Regions from separate parts of the Bacillus sp. 11B20 genome, predicted to be linked through region 3. Evidence: riboswitches for the same ligand, from Rfam matches in the RefSeq annotation. Region 3 holds a riboswitch; each other region holds the start of a gene.

Region 1 (4,424 bases), on a different contig from region 3:
CTTCGGATGAAAGGACTGCTCGCTGAGCCGGCCCGAGAAGGTCTCTACGACGGCTTTTTGTACTTACGAGGCGGCATTAAAAATGTGGGGATGGTCAGACCTGGCCGGATTGTGCAATTTGCCGCGCAGGGTTTTGTCGTCTTTGCTCCCTTTTACCGGGGAAACCAAGGAGGCGAAGGGAACGAAGATTTTGCCGGAGAAGATCGAAAAGATGCTTTTGCTGCCTTTCAGCTGTTAAAGCAGCACAAAAAAGTGAAGAAGGATCGCATTCATATCTTTGGTTTTTCGCGAGGCGGTATTATGGGCATCTGGACCGCTGTAGAAATGAAACAGGAGGCGGCTTCCTTTGTCACATGGGGAGGCGTCAGTGACATGAAACTGACTTATGAAGAGCGTGTGGATATGAGACGGATGATGAAGCGTGTGATTGGTGGTCCGCCGCATAAGGTGCCAGAGGCATATGAGAACAGAACCCCTTTAAATGATGTGGATAAAATTGAAGCACCTGTCCTGATCATCCACGGAGAAGAGGACCAAAATGTATCGATTGAGCATGCATATTTGTTAGAAGATGCACTGCGCCAGCACGGGAAGTCTGTGGAGACGTGGTATTTCCATGGATACAACCACTATTTCCCGCCGCAGCATAATCGAGAAATTGTGAGAAGGCTGACCACATGGATGCACAGCCGAAAAAGCGGAAATGTGTTAAAATAAGCAGTATAACGAAATATAGAAAGTAGGGGGATTTTCATTATGGGAATGCCTGTTGAATTTAATACAATGATTGTCACAAAGGGAAAAGAGACAAGAATTGAAGAAAATGTATTTGAACTCATGAAGGATGGATACCGCATTTATCCGTTAAATATTCCACTTGAGGTGCGCAAAACGAAAGACGGAGAAAAAACAGGGACAGCACATGTTGAAAAACTAGAGCTGACAGACAATGTCACGAAGGTGACGTACCGCCTTGTGTCATTGCATTCAACAAACTAAAAAAAGCTGAGGGATTGAATCTCCTCAGCTTTTTTCATTTGGTTATACGAGTGGTCCGCCTTTGGCTTCAATGTCACTTGCCGCGTGGCTGAATTTTTGGAAGTTCTTTTTAAATTCATTGGCAAGGAAGTGTGCTTTTTCTTGATAAGCCTTTTGGTCATCCCATGTTTTTGCAGGTTGAAGCACTTCATCTGGTACACCAGGAATATGAAGCGGGATGTGTAAGCCAAAGATGTCATCAGTGATCATTTCAGCATTATCAAGGTCACCTTCGATTGCTGCCTGAACCATTGCTCTTGTATGAGCGAGATTCATTCGTTTGCCTGTGCCATAGCCTCCGCCAGTCCAGCCTGTATTCACAAGGAATACTTTAGCACCGTGCTCATCGATCTTTTTGCCAAGCATTTCAGCATAGACGTGAGCTGGAAGCGGGAGGAATGGTGAACCGAAGCACGTAGAGAATGTCGTTTCTGGTGATGTGACACCGCGCTCAGTTCCCGCTAATTTACTTGTGTACCCGCTCAAGAAATGGTACATTGCCTGTTCTTTTGTTAAACGGCTGATTGGAGGTAAGACGCCAAACGCATCAGCTGTTAAGAAAACAATGGCAGATGGATGTCCTGCGATACTTGGTTTCACGATGTTATCAATCATTTCGATTGGGTAAGCAGCGCGTGTATTTTCAGTAAAGAATGTATCATCATAATCCGCTTCACGTGTTTCTTCATCAAGCACAACGTTCTCAAGAACTGATCCGAAGCTGATCGCTTTGTAGATCTGTGGTTCTTTTTCTTCACTTAAGTTCACACATTTCGCATAGCATCCGCCCTCGATATTGAAGACTCCTGTGCCAGACCAGCCATGTTCGTCGTCTCCGATCAGCTTGCGGCTTGCGCTTGCAGAAAGCGTCGTTTTCCCAGTACCTGAAAGTCCAAAGAATAAGGCTACATCGCCTTCTTGACCTACGTTTGCTGAGCAGTGCATGGATAAAATATCTTGCTCAGGAAGCAGGTAGTTCATCACAGAGAAAATGGACTTTTTCATTTCTCCTGCATATTCTGTTCCACCGATAAGAATCGTGCGTTTTTCAAAAGAAACGATGATAAACGTTTCAGAGTTTGTGCCATCTGTTGCAGGATCTGCTTTGAAGTGCGGTGCAGATAAGATGGTGAAAGGTTTTTCATTTGAAGAAGGTGTTGACCCGTCAGGTCTGATAAATAGCTGCTTGGCAAAAAGATTGTGCCATGCGAATTCGTTTACAACTGTAATCGGCATACGATATCTTTCATCAGCGCCTGCAAACCCTTCAAAGACGAATAGTTCATCACGTTCTTTTAAGTATGACACAACCTTTGTATATAAACGGTCAAATGCTTCTTTGGAGATCGGCTGGTTGACTTGACCCCAATCGATTTTATGCTCAGAGCTTTCTTCTTTGACGATAAATTTATCTTTAGGCGAACGTCCTGTGTAGGCTCCAGTTGTCGCGCGGACAGCTCCTGTTGATGTTAAAACGCCTTCATTACGTGCCAAAATCTTTTCAACAAGTTTCGGAACAGATAAATTTTGGTGCGTATTTTCTAATGAGAGCAATGACTGCAAATCTTCTTTTAAATCCACTGAGTTCATAAAAAAACCCTTCCTTTACCGTTGAATTTGTTTGTTTCGATTAGTATAACACATTAATAATAATAGTCTATACTATTTAAACATTTTTGTGTGTGTTTTTTCATTTCTGCTATGAAAATATGCTTTTTGGTGATGCTAATGATGAGGAGAAAAAAGAGGGAGATAATTCTTATGAAGCATTGACATGACGCAAGGGTTTAAGATAAGATATCTTATTGAACGGATACTCTTATCCCGAGTTGGTGGAGGGACAGGCCCGATGAAGCCCAGCAACCGGTTTCTTATGAAAAAGGCATGAACATGCTGAGAAACCAAGGTGCTAACCTGATGCAAGGTACAAGAACACCTTGAGCGATAAGAGTGAAAGGCATGCGATCTCAGACCCTTTCCTCGCAATGAAGGAAATGGTTTTTTTATTTTTGGGATATCATATGAACAAATTGCCAATAACATCTCTAATATAAACGTTTTTAAATATAAGAGGGAACGAGTTCCGTATCATATTGGAGGCCTCATCTTGGGATGATGTGGTCTTGTACAGGAGGAAATAGCCATTATGAGTCAAAATCGTCGTTTATTTACTTCAGAATCAGTGACAGAAGGACATCCGGATAAAATCTGTGATCAAATTTCAGACAGCATTTTGGATGAAATTTTAAAGAAAGATCCAAATGCACGTGTTGCCTGTGAAACTTCTGTTACAACCGGTCTCGTATTAGTAAGCGGTGAAATTACAACGTCTACTTATGTCGATATTCCAAAGACGGTGCGTGACACAATTAAGGAAATTGGCTACACACGTGCGAAATATGGTTTTGATGCGGAAACATGTGCGGTCCTTACATCAATTGATGAACAGTCTGCTGATATTGCGCAAGGTGTAGACAAAGCGCTTGAAGCACGTGAAGGAACAATGACTGAAGAAGAAATTGATGCGATTGGTGCAGGTGACCAAGGATTGATGTTTGGTTTTGCCAACAACGAAACCGAAGAGCTCATGCCGCTGCCGATTTCCCTAGCGCATAAATTATCTCGCCGTTTAACAGAAGTACGTAAGAATGAGACACTTGCATACCTTCGTCCAGACGGAAAAACACAAGTCACAGTTGAATATGATGAGCAAAACAAACCAGTTCGTATTGACACAGTGGTTATTTCTACGCAGCATGCACCAGAAGTGACGCTTGAACAAATCCAAAGTGACTTAAAAGAGCATGTCATCAGCCCTGTCGTTCCAAGTGAACTGATTGATGAACAGACAAAATACTTTATTAACCCAACTGGCCGTTTCGTGATCGGTGGACCTCAAGGGGATGCTGGTTTAACTGGACGTAAAATCATCGTTGATACGTATGGCGGATATGCTCGTCATGGCGGCGGTGCTTTCTCAGGTAAGGATGCAACGAAGGTTGACCGTTCTGCGGCATATGCTGCTCGTTACGTAGCGAAAAACATCGTAGCTGCCGGCCTTGCAGATTCTTGTGAAGTACAGCTTGCTTATGCAATTGGTGTTGCACAGCCTGTATCGATTTCAATTGATACATTCGGAACAGGAAAAGCTTCTGAAGAAAAATTAATTGAAGTGGTTCGTGCAAACTTTGATCTTCGTCCAGCTGGCATTATTAAAATGCTTGACCTGCGCCGTCCGATCTACAAACAAACAGCTGCATACGGACATTTCGGCCGTCACGACTTAGATCTTCCGTGGGAAAAAACGGATAAAGCCGAAACACTTCGTAAAGAAGCATTGGGACAATAACAACATAGAAAACCGCTTATTTTAAGCGGTTTTCCTT
Region 2 (4,424 bases), on a different contig from region 3:
GTTTAGGGAACATTCTGATGATTTTGACGACAGCAAAGGTAAAAAGAAAGGCGAAAATCGGGATGATCACCCAAAATGCCACAATCACTAAAATGGATTTCACAAACAATACTTTATACGCGACGGCCACACCAACCACAGCCCCTACTGTGACCTCACTTGTTGATAAAGGGATCGCCATCAGATTCGCTATGAAAAGTGATAGTGCAGCAGAACCAATGATAATACAAACGATTTCAAGTGTAATGACTGATTCTGGCATAATACCAGAGCTGATCGTTTTGACGACCTCACCGCCGCCAATCACTGAACCTGCTAAAATCCCAACTGCACAAACGCTGAGCGCATAAATGGGCTTTTGAATCGCGCCTGACCCGTACGCAATGCCCATAGAAGCAGCTGCTCCGCTTGCGCCTATGTTTAAAGCAAAGAATAGACTAAATAAAATTGCGGCGATTTCCATACATTATGCTCCCTTACTCATGTAATCCGCACTCTGTCTTTGCTGTGCCTGACCATCTGCCAGAACGCAGATCATCTGCAGTAAATGCTGGCTGTGTACACGGTGCACAGCCGATACTTGGATATCCCTGGTCATGCAGCGGATTATAAGTAAGTTCTTCTCTAGATGCATATCTCCATATGTCCTTCCACGTCCAATGGATAAGCGGACATACTTTCACTGATTTGAATTTTTCATCCTTATTTAAGAAATTCGTCCCTGCTCGTTTTGGTGACTGCTCTCTTCTTAAACCGGAAAGCCAAGCTGGATAACCAGATAGGGCTTCTTGCAAAGGAATGACCTTACGCATATGGCAGCAGCTTTGAGGATTTGTTTTCCATAATTGTTCACCGTGCTGCTCATTTTGCTGTTCAACCGTCAGCTCAGGCGTTTTCAATTCAATGTCTAAACCCGGGTATCTTTCCTTTACTGCATCAATTGTGTCGTATGTTTCTTTAAAATGCAGACCTGTATCTAAAAAGACAATTTTCGCATCTTTTTTTACTTTTGCAATCAGATCAATCAGAACGATGCCCTCAATCCCAAAGCTGCACGCATATACGAGCTGGTCACCATAATGACCGTACGCCCATTTCAGTACAGACAGGGCTCCTTTATACAAATCATCTTCTTGAAATGTAATGGACGGCTCTTGCCAATTTTCATAAGTTAACATGATTTCTCCCCTTCCGGAGTACAGCTCATATTGCTTTTTTCCGCACTACTTCAATCTAATTTTTTCGTTCTTTTCCACTTGAATCACTTGACCGTCCTGAACAATTAACGTAATTGAACCGAATTTCATATCCCCAATCAGTTCTTGCATATGCTTTACTAAGTCCTCATCCTGATTTTGTTTCACTTCCATCTCCTCTTCCTCCTCACCGTTAAAATAAAAAAACTTTCTTTCAGTCCGAAAGAAAGATGAGGAAGCTCACGATTTCCTTATCTTTCAAAATAGAATCATTTTGCAGGAAGTAGCACCTTGCGAATCGCAGGTTGCCGGGTTTCATCGGGCCAGTCCCTCCACCTCTCTGGATAAGAGTTTCAATTTGTCTTAAATATTAACACAATTCAAACAAAAGTCAACCCGACTTTATTGATAGGATTAGTTTTTATTAAAATTTGAGTCTATTTTACTATTTTTACCTAAACAAAAAAACTGTGCGGGCAGGCACAGTTTTTGTTAACGATGGGCTTTCACTTTTCAGACCGTTTCTTCCATCCAAGATTCAGAGGAAGGATCTTGTCTCCAGCGTTTTAGTTTGTTCATCGCAGCAGGCTCAATCGCTTTCAATTCAAGTGCCACGTCTGTCAATGTGTCATAGTCTGTTAAGGTGACATATGGAATATTTTTTTCTTGAAATGCTGCCGCTGCTTTTGGCAGTCCGTATGTGAAGATCGCGGCAACTCCTAGTACCTCGCAGCCCTCATCTTGAAGAGCAGCGACCACTTCAAGTACACTGCCTCCTGTGGAAATAAGGTCTTCTACAACGACAACCTTTTGGCCTTTTGATACGGCCCCTTCAATTTGATTTCCTTTTCCATGTGCTTTCGGCTTACTTCTGACATAACACATCGGGATGTTCAAGCGGTCTGCTGCTAATGCCGCATGAGGAATGCCTGCTGTTGCAGTACCCGCGACAACCTCTGCTCCCTTGAAATGAGTGAGAATCAAATCTTTTAGACCTTCAGCAATGTCGTGTCTCACTTGTGGATATGACAATGTCAGGCGGTTATCACAATAGATCGGTGATTTTATACCGCTCGCCCATGTAAACGGTTCGTCTGGTTTTAATGAGACCGCTTTGATTTGTAATAGATGTTTCGCGATTTTTGATTTCATCTGGCAGTCACTCCCACTCTTTCAAAATTTGATGATAGGCTTCTATTGGTTTATCAACTTTTGTGATTGATCTTCCGACAACGATTTGTGAAACACCTTGCTCTTTTGCATAGGCCGGTGTCGCCACGCGCTGTTGGTCATCGGTTTGATCATTCGGTAAGCGAATTCCTGGCGTTACAGTGAGAAAGGATGGTGAAATATGTTCATGAAGTGCTTTAGATTCATGAACAGAGCAAACAACCCCGTCTAGCCCACTTTCATATGCTAATTGTCCGTACCGGATAACAGTCTCTTGCAGCGGACGGTCAATGAGTAATTCATTTCTCATCATGTCTTCTGACGTACTAGTCAGCTGGGTCACTGCAATGATGCCCGGGCGGTTTTGTCCGGCAGGGGTTCCGCTTTCAAGTCCCTCTAACGCAGCCTGCATCATTCGTTTCCCGCCAGCAGCATGCACATTGACCAAATCAACACCAAGTGCAGCAAGCCGGTTCATCGCTTTTTGCACGGTTGTTGGAATATCATGTAATTTTAGATCAAGAAAAATGCGGCAATTTTTTTCTTTCAGCGCATCAAGAATGGCAGGTCCTTCTTGGTAAAACAGCTCCATGCCGACCTTCACAAATAATGGTGTCCCTTCAAAAGGGTCTAAAAAGGCAAGCGCGTCCTTCCCTGATGGAAAATCAAGCGCGATGATGGGCAAGTGCTTCATGTTTCCAGCTCCTTCCGATGCATTCCTCTACAGATGAATAACCATATGCTGCTAACACATTTGGCAGCTCTTCAATAATTTCCGGGCAAATAAATGGATTTACAAAATTGGCTGTGCCGACAGCTACTGCACTTGCACCTGCTAGTAAAAATTCAAGTACATCTTCAGCACTTTGCACTCCGCCCATCCCGATAATCGGAATAGAAACCGCTTGACTCACCTCGTGTACCATGCGCACAGCGACCGGTTTGACAGCTGGTCCTGATAATCCACCTGTTTTATTGGCAAGGATGGGTTTCCCTGTTTTTAAATCTAAACGCATACCGATTAATGTGTTAATCATGGTGAGTCCATCCGCTCCAGCAGCTTCAATCGCTTGAGCAATCTCCACAATATTTGCTACGTTAGGTGACAGCTTGACATAGACAGGTACAGACGAGACTTCCTTGACCGCTTTTGTCAATGACGCCGCCATATTTGGATCTGTACCGAAGGCAATCCCGCCTGTTTTCACATTTGGGCAAGAAATATTCAGTTCAAGGGCATGAACATTTTTTGCTTGGCTGATTTGCTTGGCTACTTCCACATAATCATCAACCTGTGAGCCAGCAACATTCGCAATAATAGGTGTATCAAATTGTTCAAGCCAAGGCAGCTCATTTTCAAGCACGCCTTTTAGACCCGGATTTTGAAGGCCGATTGCATTAAGCATACCAGCTCCTGTCTCGGCTACCCTTGGCGTGGGATTGCCAAATCTCGGTTCAAGGGTTGTGGCTTTGATCATGATACCGCCTAGCAATGATAGGTCATATAAGGATGCAAATTCTCTCCCGAACCCGAAGCAGCCTGATGCAGGGATGATTGGATTTTTTAAAGATAATCCCGGTAACTCAACGTTTAGCATGACAACGCCACCTCCTCTGCTTTAAAAACAGGTCCATCAAGACAGACTTTGACGTAAGGTTTGTCGAGCTGATCGGTATGACAGACACATGCAAAGCACGCACCAATTCCGCAGCCCATTCGTTCTTCCATCGAAATGTAGACGGGCTTATCAGGATACGTGTCTTTCAGCGCTTTTAGCATAGGTGTTGGACCGCATGAAAGCAGCACATCAAAGCTCAGGTTTTGCTCTTTTATCACATCTGTTACAAAGCCTTTAGCACCGTATGTGCCATCAACCGTTGCAATAAACGTATCGCCGAGTGCTTGAAATTTCTCCTCGTAAAATACATCCTTTTTCGATTGAAAGCCGAGGACATGCTTCACGATGACGCCTTTTTTCGTTAAACGCTTGGACAGTTCATATAGAGGCGGTACGCCAATTCCGCCGCCGACTAGTAATGCCGTCTCTCCGGGCTGGA
Region 3 (4,424 bases):
ATTTCGAAAAGAATTCCCTGAAGCACTTCATCTTTTTGTCGACAGAACGTACCGCGAAGTGGCCGCTTCACCGTCAGCCCACATTGCATCTATCCTATTAGCTGCAAACATTGATGTTCATTCGAAATATTTATGAGGGTGGACGTATTATGAAAGAGATTGAAGAACACGAATTCAAAGAGATAGAGGACGATTTATTTCTTTTATACTTATATACACCGTTTTGCGGAACATGCCAGCTGGCAAAGAAAATGCTGGCAGTCGTAGACGCCATGCAGCCGGATGTACCATTTTACGAAAACAATTTAAACTATTCACCAGGCTTTGCAAAAGCATTTGAGATCGAGAGTGTTCCTTGCTTTCTACTGTTTAAAAAAGGAGAATTGGTGCAAAAAGGCTATGCCTTTCACTCAGTTCCATATCTTCATGAAATGATTGAAACCGCTAAATAAAGCGGTTTTTTGTCATATTTCAAGAAATTCATTTGAAAATTTGTCGAGTTATTTATAAAGGACAAGAAGATGTTTGTAGAGAAATGTTATGTATAACCAAATGACAGGGAGGTTATACATGTGGAAAATGTGAAAGCCCATGGTAACACAGGGCAGCGTTTATTATTAAAACCGCTGCTCTCATCATCATCCTTGAAGATTACATTTGAGGCGGAAACTGACTCTTGTACATTGATTGTGGATGAACGTGGTGAAGTGAAGAAACTACCTGCAATTGAGTTATCGGATCTCATCTTTTATGGTGAGAGGAAAGAGATTCTACAATTATTAGATGGAGATATGTCCTTACAGCAGTTAATCAGCAGAGGACAAGTCAAAGTCAAAGGGTCATTCCGTGCGCTCCTTAGACTAGAGGCAGTGCTTTGGCTGACGAACGGTTTTTTTCGAAAAATGATAACGTAGTTGTTTACTTGGAAATTAGCGATTTACAGCGTTGACATATCTCAGATAGCATGATATTCTACGTTAGTAAAAACATGAACATCACATAAAACAACATATTTTCTCTTATTAAGAGAGGTGGAGGGACGTGCCCTATGAAACCCGGCAACCGTCAGCATAGCTGAAATTGGTGCCAATTCACTCAAAGCCGCAGCGCTTTGAAAGATGAGAGAAAGGCGTAATTGACATAAAAGGCCTTTCTGCTTGCGTTGCAGTTAGGTCTTTTTTACTGACCTGACGTCAGGCTAGAGTCATGACAGAAAGAAGAATAAATAACGTATGTGATGGAAACCTATAGATTCAGCAAGAAAGCAGGTGATCAGACTGTGATTCATTTACAGAATGTATCAAAAACGTATCATTCAAAAAGCGGAAATGTTGATGCCGTGAAAGACGTCAACTTGGATATTGATAAAGGTGAAATATTCGGAATTATCGGGTATAGCGGTGCAGGAAAAAGCTCGCTTATTCGCCTATTAAACGGTCTGGAGCTGCCAACAGAAGGAATTGTTGAAGTGGCAGGCAACCGGATCAATGAAGTATCGAATGCGAAACTTCGGAAAGCAAGACAAGAAATCAGCATGATCTTCCAGCACTTTAATTTACTTTGGTCAAGAACGGTGAGACAAAACATTATGTTCCCGCTTGAGATCGCAGGTGTACCGACATCGAAACGGAGAGAGCGTGCGAATGAACTGATTAAATTGGTCGGTTTAGAAGGAAAAGAAAATGCGTATCCGTCTCAGCTTAGCGGCGGGCAAAAACAGCGTGTCGGCATTGCGAGAGCATTAGCGAATGATCCAAAGGTTCTTCTATGTGACGAAGCGACATCTGCGCTAGATCCGCAAACGACCGATTCAATCCTTGAGCTTTTGGCCGATATTAATAAACGACTAGGGCTCACGATTGTGCTCATTACACACGAAATGCACGTCATTCGCAAAATTTGTCATCGCGTCGCAGTCATGGAAAATGGACGTATTGTTGAAGAAGGCGAAGTATTACGCGTCTTCAGACAGCCAAAGGAAGAAATGACGAAGCGATTTGTGAAACAGCTTGCGGAACCAGAGGAAGCGAAAGAAACAATCGAGCACGTCCTAGAGCGAGTAAAAGAAGGTCAGGTCGTACGGTTGTCCTTTATCGGTGATTCTGCCGAGCAGCCACTGATCACAGAAATCATTCGATCGTTTCATGTTGATGTGAACATCCTTCAAGGGAAGATTTCTCAAACGCAGGAAGGCGCGTTTGGAACACTCTTTATCCACATTAATGGAGAAGAGACTGAGGTAGAAAAAGCCATCGCCTATATCCAAAGCAAACAGGTTGAAATCGAGGTGATGACACATGTTTGAGAAATGGTTTCCGAACGTTGATTTAGACGTCATCTGGAGTGCAACAGGTGAAACGGTGTATATGACACTGATTTCATTGGCATTTGCCTTTGCCATTGGTATTATCCTTGGACTATTACTCTTTCTAACGAGTAAAGGCGGTCTTTGGGAAAATAAACCGATTAATGCTGTCATCGGCGCTGTCGTCAACATTTTCAGATCGATTCCTTTTATCATTTTAATTATTCTTTTACTAGGGTTCACGAAATTCTTAATGCATACGATTCTTGGTCCTAATGCAGCACTCCCTGCCCTTGTCATAGGGTCAGCTCCATTCTATGCACGTCTTGTCGAAATTGCACTGCGTGAGGTAGACAAAGGAGTCATTGAAGCAGCACGATCAATGGGAGCAAAAACGTCGACAATCATTTTCAAAGTATTACTGCCAGAATCATTGCCAGCCCTTATTTCAGGTATTACCGTAACAGCGATTGCTCTAATTGGCTCTACTGCGATTGCAGGTGCAATTGGAGCAGGCGGACTTGGTGACCTCGCCTATGTGGAAGGGTACCAATCTGGTAATACAGATGTCACACTTGTAGCCACTGTGTTTATTCTGATCATCGTCTTTATTATTCAAATAATCGGTGATTTGATTACAAATAAAATTGATAAACGTTAAGGGAGGATTTATTCATGAAGAAATTGATTCTAAGTGCACTATTTCTAGCATTTGCAGGTATTTTAGCTGCGTGCGGTTCATCTAATAACGCAAGTGAAAGCAAAACCATTACGGTTGCCGCTTCAAAAACGCCGCATGCCGAAATTCTTGAAGAAGCAAAACCACTTCTAAAAGAAAAAGGCTACGATTTAAAAGTGAAAGTACTTAGCGATTATAAAATGTACAACAAAGCGTTAGCTGAAAAAGAAGTGGATGCGAACTTTTTCCAACATATCCCTTACTTAAACGAAGAAAATAAATCAAACAAAGATTATAACCTAGTGAGTGCTGGTGCGGTTCACCTTGAGCCTTTCGGTATCTACTCTAAGAAATACAAATCAGTAAAAGATATTCCAAACGGCGGAACAATCATCATGACAAACAACGTAGCTGAACAAGGTCGTATGCTTGCCCTTCTGCAAAATGCTGGTGTCATCAAGCTTGATCCAAAGGTTGATACAATCAACGCAACAGTAAAGAACATTAAAGAAAACCCAAAGAACCTAAAATTCAAAAAAATCGCGCCTGAATTAACTGCGAAAGCTTATGAAAACAGTGAAGGCGATGCTGTATTTATCAACGTCAACTATGCGATCCAAAATAAATTGAATCCGAAAAAAGATTCAATCGAACTTGAGCAAACAAAGAACAACCCATATGCAAACATCGTTGCGGTTCGCAAAGGTGACGAAAAATCAGATAAGATCAAGGCATTAATGGAAGTTCTTCATTCTGATAAAATCAAAGAATTCATCGACAAAAAATATGACGGTGCAGTATTGCCTGTATCTGAATAACAACATTTCGACCTCGCTTCTTTCAAAGCGAGGTTTTTTGTGTATTTTTTCAAATCTCGCTCATAATAAAAACGTACAAATGACCTGAAGGGATGGAATCAAAATGAATGAACAGCATATGAGCGGATCCATGCAGCAATCACTGACTGATTATAAAACCGCAATGGGTGAATTCCAGAAGAAAATGCCGGTGTTTGGAAAGAAATTTAATGAATTTACGGAGCAGTGCTTTCAAAGCGATTCATTAACGCAAAAGGAAAAACAAATGATTGCCCTCGGCATCAGTATTCATGCACAGGATGAATACTGCATGATTTATCATACAAAGGGAGCGCTCGATCAAGGGGCGACAGAAGAGAATCTGCTAGAGGTTGTGAGCGTGGCGGCAGCTTTTGGCGGCGGGGCAGCACTAAGCCAAGGAATCACTGTCGTTCAGCAATGTATTGATGAATTTGGAGGACAGACGCATTAAAAGAAGGAAAACAAGGTATTTTTCCATATCAAGGAGTTGAGTACTTCTCAACCGAATGTGTGAGAAAATATGACGTCATAGAGCGTCATATCCCTTTTGAGTGAAGCCGCATACGTTTGCTACAATAAAGCTACACTCAAGGAAGGGAAT

Evidence for each region. Region 3 has a riboswitch for S-adenosylmethionine ahead of ACN6NB_RS15095 (methionine ABC transporter ATP-binding protein). Riboswitches for the same ligand answer to the same signal wherever they lie in the genome.
Region 1: it holds a riboswitch for S-adenosylmethionine, as region 3 does, so the genes downstream of both, metK (methionine adenosyltransferase) here and ACN6NB_RS15095 (methionine ABC transporter ATP-binding protein) in region 3, are expected to answer to the same signal.
Region 2: it holds a riboswitch for S-adenosylmethionine, as region 3 does, so the genes downstream of both, ACN6NB_RS07350 (DUF2292 domain-containing protein) here and ACN6NB_RS15095 (methionine ABC transporter ATP-binding protein) in region 3, are expected to answer to the same signal.

What each region holds. Positions count from the first base shown of each region.
Region 1 is NZ_JBLZWZ010000008.1:866,086-870,509, reverse strand. It holds gene ACN6NB_RS13815 (alpha/beta hydrolase family protein) at 1-717, shown strand, start outside; gene ACN6NB_RS13810 (DUF2584 domain-containing protein) at 757-999, shown strand; gene pckA (phosphoenolpyruvate carboxykinase (ATP)) at 1,042-2,628, opposite strand; SAM riboswitch class I at 2,855-2,989, shown strand; gene metK (methionine adenosyltransferase) at 3,185-4,387, shown strand.
Region 2 is NZ_JBLZWZ010000007.1:602,224-606,647, reverse strand. It holds gene ACN6NB_RS07360 (inorganic phosphate transporter) at 1-463, opposite strand, end outside; gene ACN6NB_RS07355 (phosphoadenylyl-sulfate reductase) at 477-1,178, opposite strand; gene ACN6NB_RS07350 (DUF2292 domain-containing protein) at 1,224-1,328, opposite strand; SAM riboswitch class I at 1,445-1,547, opposite strand; gene pyrE (orotate phosphoribosyltransferase) at 1,710-2,348, opposite strand; gene pyrF (orotidine-5'-phosphate decarboxylase) at 2,356-3,060, opposite strand; gene ACN6NB_RS07335 (dihydroorotate dehydrogenase) at 3,032-3,964, opposite strand; gene ACN6NB_RS07330 (dihydroorotate dehydrogenase electron transfer subunit) at 3,958-4,424, opposite strand, start outside.
Region 3 is NZ_JBLZWZ010000009.1:178,734-183,157, reverse strand. It holds gene ACN6NB_RS15110 (toprim domain-containing protein) at 1-136, shown strand, start outside; gene ACN6NB_RS15105 (thioredoxin family protein) at 150-452, shown strand; gene ACN6NB_RS15100 (SCP2 sterol-binding domain-containing protein) at 573-914, shown strand; SAM riboswitch class I at 1,017-1,125, shown strand; gene ACN6NB_RS15095 (methionine ABC transporter ATP-binding protein) at 1,280-2,305, shown strand; gene ACN6NB_RS15090 (methionine ABC transporter permease) at 2,298-2,966, shown strand; gene metQ (methionine ABC transporter substrate-binding lipoprotein MetQ) at 2,981-3,802, shown strand; gene ACN6NB_RS15080 (carboxymuconolactone decarboxylase family protein) at 3,906-4,274, shown strand.